Regions from separate parts of the Streptomyces sp. NPDC048415 genome, predicted to be linked through region 2. Evidence: riboswitches for the same ligand, from Rfam matches in the RefSeq annotation. Region 2 holds a riboswitch; the other holds the start of a gene.
What was found. Region 2 has a riboswitch for glycine ahead of gcvT (glycine cleavage system aminomethyltransferase GcvT). Riboswitches for the same ligand answer to the same signal wherever they lie in the genome.
Positions count from the first base shown of each region.

Region 1: another riboswitch for glycine. It lies ahead of gcvP (aminomethyl-transferring glycine dehydrogenase); the one in region 2 lies ahead of gcvT (glycine cleavage system aminomethyltransferase GcvT).

Region 1 covers NZ_JBEZKJ010000103.1:14,599-18,597, forward strand. Annotated here, with positions in the region: gene gcvP (aminomethyl-transferring glycine dehydrogenase) at 1-1,436, opposite strand, end outside; glycine riboswitch at 1,614-1,709, opposite strand; gene AB0D27_RS38545 (PRC-barrel domain-containing protein) at 1,824-2,195, shown strand; gene AB0D27_RS38550 (DNA polymerase IV) at 2,117-3,637, opposite strand; gene AB0D27_RS38555 (MerR family transcriptional regulator) at 3,707-3,999, opposite strand, start outside.
Region 2 covers NZ_JBEZKJ010000036.1:28,995-32,993, reverse strand. Annotated here, with positions in the region: gene glyA (serine hydroxymethyltransferase) at 1-497, opposite strand, end outside; gene gcvH (glycine cleavage system protein GcvH) at 509-886, opposite strand; gene gcvT (glycine cleavage system aminomethyltransferase GcvT) at 1,052-2,170, opposite strand; glycine riboswitch at 2,318-2,410, opposite strand; gene AB0D27_RS23400 (AAA family ATPase) at 2,579-3,253, shown strand; gene AB0D27_RS23395 (enhanced serine sensitivity protein SseB) at 3,354-3,999, shown strand, end outside.

The DNA of each region.
Region 1 (3,999 bases), on a different contig from region 2:
ACGGGGTGCGTGAGGTAGTCGTCGGTGCGCAGCAGCTCGGTCGGCAGCGTGTCCTGCGCCGTCGCGTCCAGCGCCTCGACATCGCCCTTGACACCGAACGCCGTCCACACGGCGCCCAGCTGCTTGCGCGTCGTGGTCTCGTCGCAGGAGATCGACACATGGTCGGCGTCGACGAGATGGAGGTTGACGCCATGGTTGCGGGCGCCCGCCACTATCTCGGCGGCCCGGCCCTGAACCCGTGCGGTCAGCGTGTCGAAGTAGGCGCCGTGCACGACCTCGACCCCGCCGGCCGTCAGGCCCGCGGCGAGGATCGTGGCGTACCGGTGCGTACGCCGGGCAATGGTCCTCAGGCCCTCGGGACCGTGGTAGACGGCGTACATGCCGGCCATCACGGCGAGCAGCACCTGCGCCGTACAGATGTTGCTGGTCGCCTTCTCACGGCGGATGTGCTGCTCACGCGTCTGCAGCGCGAGGCGGTACGCCTTGTGTCCGTCCGCGTCGACGGACACACCGACGAGGCGGCCGGGCAGGCTGCGCGCGAATTTCTCGCGCACCGCCATGTATCCGGCGTGCGGACCACCGAAGCCCATCGGCACACCGAAGCGCTGCGTCGTACCGACGGCGATGTCGGCGTCGAGGTGGCCGGGCGCGGTGAGCAGGGTCAGGGCGAGCAGATCGGCGGCCACGGTGACGACCGCGCCCAGCTCGTGCGCCCGCTCGATGAGCGGCTTGATGTCGCGTACGGCACCGGAGGCGCCCGGGTACTGCACCAGCACACCGTTGATCTCGCGCTCGGCGATCTCGGCCGGAATGCCCTCGCTCAGGTCGGCGACGACGACCTCGACGCCGGTCGGCTCGGCGCGGGTCTGGATCACGGCGACGGTCTGCGGCAGCGCGTCCGCGTCGACCAGGAACAGGCCCTTCTTGTTCTTCCCCATGCGGCGGGACAGCGCCATCGCCTCGGCGGCGGCGGTGCCCTCGTCGAGCAGCGAGGCGCCGGACGTCGGCAGTCCGGTCAGCTCGGCGACCACGGTCTGGAAGTTCAGCAGCGCCTCAAGACGGCCCTGCGAGATCTCCGGCTGGTAGGGCGTGTACGCGGTGTACCAGGCCGGGCTCTCCATGACGTTGCGCAGGATCACCGGCGGCGTGAACGTGCCGTGGTAACCGAGGCCGATCATCGAGTCGAGCACCTGGTTGCGGTCCGCGAGGGAGCGCAGCTCGGCCAGCACCTCGGCCTCGGTGCGCGCGCCCGGCAGCTTCAGCGCCTCGGAGTTCTTGATCACGTCCGGCACCGCGGCGGCCGTCAGCTCGTCGAGCGAGCCGTACCCGACCTGCGCGAGCATCTTGGCCCGTGCCTCGAGGTCGGGTCCGATGTGGCGCTGCTCGAAGGGGATTCCCTGTTCGAGTTCGGAGAGCGGAATGCGATGGGCGGTCATTGCGGAGGCCTCCTGGTCTGACGCGACCTTCGAGGGGCACCCCTGCACGGGTACCCCGACGGCCTCCCCCTCTGTCATCTCAACCTGAGAGCTTCACCGGACCGTCCGCTGACGACCCGGTTTTCACCGTCGGTGAGAGCGGAGGCCATCGACACCCGCCCTGCTTTCCAGAGTGACCTCGTCCGTGCGGTACGTGAGCCTGAGAGATTCCGGGGAGGATTTGCTCCTTCGGCGCCTCCGATGAAGTCTGGAGGACTCTCCCGCACGGGGTCAGCAGCCGCCTGTCAGCCTACCAGCGAGGACAGGGCCCGGGCCTTCGAGTGGCCGCCTTCCTGAATGTGCTCTTTTGTAGTGCTTACGGATGATTTGCGACCAAGAGGAGGGCCCGTGCAGACCGACATCGATCCGCGCAACCTGATCGGCCGCAAGGCGTTCGACCGCAATGGCACCAAGATCGGCACGATCGACGAGGTCTATCTCGACGACGCGACCGGGGCCCCGGAGTGGGCGGCCATACGGACCGGCCTGTTCAGCAGAGACGCCTTTGTACCTCTGGAGCCCAGCGAGCTCGTCGAGGGCGCCCTGCGCATCCCCTTCGACCGAGCGCTGATCAAGGACGCCCCGGACTTCGGCGTCGGCCGTCACCTCTCGCCCGAACAGGAACTCCAGCTCTACCACCACTACGGCCTCGATGTGGCGCCCCCTCCCCCGCCACCGGACCGCGACTTCGGCCGGCTCGCTGGCTCGGACGACGCCTGAGGAGACGAGACTTGAAGTGAGGAGGCCTGAGGCGCGGGGGTCTCGGGTCTTCGCGCCACCAAGGGCAGCGGGTCCGCGGGCTCCAGATCCGCATCGTCGGTCCTGAAGGTCCGTACCCGCCCGGGCTCGGAGTAGGGCGTCTCGAACCGCACCGTGACCCGTCCGAGGCCGCTGCCCTGAACCCATCCGTGCCCGTACTCGGCGTGCCGTACGTCGTGCCCCGCGGGCCAACGCCGCTCGGCGGGCGGCACATGCTCCGCGGTGGACTCCTCCGTCGCGCCCTGCGCGGATTGCTCCCGGTCTCCCGACTCCCCGGAGGCGGCCTGCGCCGCCGCTTGTACCTGCGCACGCGCCTCTGCTTCTGCCTGCGCCTGAGCCTGCGCGAACAGATCCTCCTGCGTGTAGTCCGCGAGCCCCGAGACGCCGACGCCCAGCAGTCGTACCCCACCGGTCGTGTCCACCGCCTCCAGGAGCCGCATGGCGGCCTCGCGTACGACCGCGGGGTCGTCCGTGGGTCCGCGCAGTGTCTCGGACCGGGTGAGCGTCGAGAAGTCGTACCTCCGCACCTTCAGGACGATCGTCCGCCCCGACAGCCCGGCTGTGCGCAGCCGCGCCACACACCGGTCAGCGAGCCGCTGCACCTCCAGACCGACCCGGACCCGGTCATGGATGTCCACGTCGTACGTGTCCTCGACCGACACCGACTTGGTCTCCCGCTCGGCCACCACGGGCCGGTCGTCGTGCGCCAGCGCCATCGCGTACAGCGCCTGCCCATGGGCTTTCCCCAGCAGCCGTACGAGCTCGTCCTCACCCGCCTCCGCGAGCTCCTCGACGGTGCTGACCCCGGCCCGCCGCAGATGGTCCCCGGTCGCGGGCCCCACCCCCGGCAGCGTCCGCACCGACATCGGACCCAGCAGCGCGCGCTCGGTTCCGGGCTCTATCAGCACCAGGCCGTCGGGCTTGGCCTGCTCCGAGGCGATCTTGGCCAGCATCTTGGACGCGGCGAGCCCCACCGATCCCGTGAGCCCCGTGACGGCGCGGATGTCGGCGCGCAGCTTCACCCCGGCCAGCCGCGCCGAGCCCTCGTCCCAGGCTGTTCCGCCCGCTTCCAGGTCCACGAACGCCTCGTCCAGGCTGAGCGGCTCCACCAGCGGCGACAAGGCCCCCAGCAGCCCCATCACCTGCTCGCTGACCTCCCGGTAGAGCCCGAAGCGCGGCACCAGATACGCGGCGTTCGGCGCGAGCCGACGGGCCTGGGCCATGGGCATCGCCGAGTGCACCCCGAAGACGCGTGCCTCGTACGAGGCGGTGGCGACGACTCCGCGCGGTCCGAGCCCGCCCACGACGACCGCTTTCCCGCGCAGGCTCGGCTTGGACGCCTGCTCCGCCGAGGCGAAGAAGGCGTCCATGTCGAGATGCAGGATCGTCGGCGCGGTTCTCACATCTCCGATGCTGCACTACGCCACTGACAATGCCCCGGCACACCGGGGCATCAGATCGGCCCCTGCGCCTCAGACCGCGCGATTGCGCCGCCGCGCCAGCTCGTCCGTCGGGTTGTGCCCGACGAGCGTCTCGCCCGTGTCCACGCGCTCTCCGTGCAGCTGCGAGAGGGCACTCTCGACGTCCCGCCACACCACACCCACGGCGATCCCGAAGACACCCTGACCGCCCTGCAACAGGGCATGTACGTCGTCGGGCGAGGTGCACTCGTAGACCGTCGCGCCGTCGCTCATCAGCGTCATACGCTCCAGGTCCCGGAAGCCGCGCTCCCTGAGGTGCTGAACCGTGGTCCGGATGTTCTGGA
Region 2 (3,999 bases):
GACTCCTTGGCCAGCTTCTCGACCTCGGCCATGTCGACCTGGCCGGTGGCGTCGTCGACGTGGTACGCGACCACGTTGTAGAGCTTGCCGGAGAAGTTGATCTTCATGCCGTGGGTCAGGTGCCCGCCGTGCGCGAGGTTCAGACCCATGATCGTGTCGCCCGGCTTGAGCAGCGCGAACATCGCGGCGGCGTTGGCCTGGGCGCCCGAGTGGGGCTGCACGTTGGCGTGTTCGGCGCCGAAGAGCTCCTTGACGCGGTCGATGGCGATCTGCTCGACCACGTCGACGTGCTCGCAGCCACCGTAGTAGCGGCGTCCGGGGTAGCCCTCGGCGTACTTGTTGGTCAGGACCGAGCCCTGGACCTCCATGACCGCGACCGGAGCGAAGTTCTCCGAGGCGATCATCTCCAGGGTGGACTGCTGGCGGTGCAGCTCGGCGTCGACGGCGGCGGCGACGTCCGGGTCCAGTTCGTGCAGGGGCGTGTTCAGAAGCGACATGCGGGGACTCCTCAGCCGGCGGTGAAAGCGGTGTACTCGTCGGCGGAGAGCAGGTCGGCCGGCTCGTCCGTCACGCGTACCTTGAACAGCCAGCCGCCCTCGAAGGGCGCGGAGTTGACCAGCGACGGGTCGTCCACGACGTCCTGGTTGGCCTCGACGATCTCGCCGGTGACCGGCGCGTACAGGTCGCTCACCGACTTGGTCGACTCCAGCTCGCCGCAGGACTCGCCCGCGGTCACCGTGTCACCGACCTCCGGAAGCTGGGCGTAGACGACATCGCCGAGCGCGTTGGCCGCGAACTCGGTGATGCCGACCGTCGAGACGCCGTCCTCGGCGACCGACAGCCACTCGTGCTCCTTGCTGTAGCGCAGCTGCTGGGGGTTGCTCATGGCCTGAATTCTCCTGTACGCGGGGGAGTGCTGATGAACGGGGGAGTGTTGATGAGCTGGGCGGATGTGCCCGGGGTCATTTGCGGCAGGTCGGTTCGGTGCTCGCGGGGCGCAGTCGTCGGGCGCTCGAGGGCCAGGGTCATTTCTGGCGCATGAGGCCCAGTGTCACTTCTGGCGCTTGTAGAAAGGCAGCGCCACGACCTCGTACGGCTCATGGCTGCCCCGGATGTCCACACCGACGCCGGCGGTGCCAGGCGCGGCGTGCGCGGCGTCGACGTACGCCATCGCGATCGGCTTGCCCAGCGTCGGGGAGGGGGCGCCGGAGGTGATCTCGCCGATCACCTTGCCGTCGGCGACGACGGAGTACCCGGCGCGCGGAACGCGGCGGCCCTGGGCGATCAGGCCGACCAGCACCCGCGGGGGGTTCTCCTGCGCGTGCGAAGCGGCCTCGGCGAGCGACTCGCGCCCCACGAAGTCGCCCTCCTTCTCGAACTTCACGACCCGCCCGAGCCCGGCGTCGAAGGGGGTGAGGGAGGTGCTCAGCTCGTGGCCGTACAGCGGCATGCCCGCCTCCAGGCGCAGCGTGTCGCGGCAGGACAGGCCGCAGGGGACGAGCCCGACGGGCGCGCCCGCCTCGGTGAGCGCCTGCCACAGCTTCTCGGCGTCGGACGGGGCCACGAACAGCTCGAAGCCGTCCTCGCCGGTGTAGCCGGTGCGCGCGATGAGCGCCGGGACGCCCGCGACCGTGCCCGGCAGACCGGCGTAGTACTTGAGGCCGTCCAGGTCGGCGTCGGTCAGCGACTTGAGGATGCCGGGGGACTCGGGGCCCTGCACGGCGATCAGCGCGTACGCGTCACGGTCGTCGCGGACCTGGGCGTCGAAACCGGCCGTCCGCTCGGTCAGCGCGTCCAGTACCACCTGCGCGTTGGAGGCGTTCGCGACGACCATGTATTCCGTGTCGGCCAGCCGGTACACGATCAGGTCGTCCAGGATGCCGCCGTCCTCCCGGCAGATCATGGTGTAGCGGGCGCGGCCCACGCCGACGGAGGCGATGTTGCCGACCAGGGCGTAGTTCAGGAGGGCCGCCGCCTGCGGGCCGGTGACGGTGATCTCGCCCATGTGGGAGAGGTCGAAGAGACCGGCCTTCGTGCGGACGGCGAGGTGCTCGTCGCGCTCGGAGCCGTAGCGCAGGGGCATGTCCCAGCCTGCGAAGTCGGTCATCGTCGCGCCGAGCGAACGATGCAGGGCATCGAGCGCGGTGTGACGGGGTGCGTTGCTGCTCATCGGTGGGGCTCCCAAGGCATGACGGCGAGGTCGTTCCTCCCCATCTGTCATCGGAACCTGAGAGGTTCATCAAGACCACGCGAAACGGTGGTCCTGACTTGCACCTTGGGTGGAGCCACTGGTCAGCGGCCCGCTTTTCAGATGTGCCTCGCCCGCGCGGTAACGGGGCCTGAGAGATTCAAGGGAGGGACTTGCTCCTTCGGCGCCCAGGGTGACCTGGGACTCTCCCGCGCGGATTCAAGCGGCCGGTATGCAGTTGGCGGGCACATCATTGCACGCGCCGTCCGATCCGGGCAGCCCGGATCTGTAACCGGGCTGTGGCAGTCCGGGTACGGAAACGACAGACACCGCGCATTACCTTCTCTTTACACTCGGCGGGGAGGGCACTCCACACCCAAGGGGAGGACGATCACGGTGAACAAGGCCACGGCGTACGCGACGACCTCGGCCATCGCGCTGCCCAAGCGGCCCGGCGCCCCGGCCCGGGAGGCCTGCGGGCCGCTCCCGACGGCCGTCGTGCGCGACCTCAGGGACCGCGCGGCACACAGCCCGCACGGTCTGCGCTTCGGAACGTCGGACCTCGTCGTGGTCACCGGGCTGCCCGGCAGCGGCAAGTCGACGCTGATGCGCCGCGCCGTCACGGGCGCGCGCGTCGACTCGCAGGACACCCGCGACCGCTGGGACGGCCGGATGGCCGGCTGGCTGCCGTACGCCGTCTACCGCCCCCTGGTCCGCCTCGCGCACTACGCGGGTCTGCGCCGCACGCTGCGCTCCGGCGCCGGAGTCGTCGTGCACGACTGCGGTACGCAGGCATGGGTGCGCCGCTGGCTCGCCCGGGAGGCCCGGCGCCGGGGCGGCGCGCTGCACCTGCTGCTGCTCGACGTGGCGCCCGGCACCGCCCGTGAGGGCCAGCGCGAGCGCGGCCGGGGCGTGTCGCGCTACGCCTTCGCACGCCACCGCGGCGCGCTCACCCGGCTGCTGCGCTCCGTCGAGCGGGGCGACCTGCCGGAGGGCTGCGGCTCGGCGGTCCTCATCGACCGGGCCGCGGCGGACGTGCTGCGCCGGATCGACTTCGCCGACTGAGCGCGGCCGACCGGTCGCATGAGCCCGTTAACGCCGACCGGTCGCATGAGCCCATTAACCTTGCCAGCCGGAACAGTGGTTCACAGCAGGCGGTAGACAGATGGACTTCCCCGAATTCCCCGAAAGCCCCGGCTTCTCGGCGTCGGCGCACCCGCATCCGCACGGCGGATGGCCGGGCAACGAGCTGGAGGAGGTACTCGCCGCGTCCCTCGGCGTCCCCTCGGCCGGCGCGCGCATCGTCGAGGTGCTCGGCCGCAGCTTCGTCTGGGTGCCCCTGCCGAACGGCGGCGGCCCGCACGGCGGCCCGCTCGACCTGCCCACGCTGGAGATCGAGGGCCAGTCATACGTCCCCGTCTTCAGCTCCGAGGAGCAGTTCCGCCAGGTCACCGGCGGCCATATGTCGTACACGATCGCGCCGGCGGTCGAGTTCGCCCGAGGACTCCCGCCGCAGGTCGGCATCGCGGTCAACCCGGACGGTGTGGTGGGCGTACCGCTGCCGCCGATCGCCGTCGCCGAGCTGTGCCGGACCGGGCGGACCCCGCTGGACGGACCCGCGAGCGGCGGCCGGGTGCGGCTGTTCGAGCCCGACTGGCAGGACGATCCGGTGGACTTCCTGTCCGCCGCCTCCGCCGAGTTCGCCGGGACCGGCGTCGTCCTGACCGCCCGTCGCTGCCTCGCCGCCATCGAGACCGCCGATCCGGTGATGTTCGTCGGAGTCGAGCTGTCCCAGTGGGAGGGAGACCTCC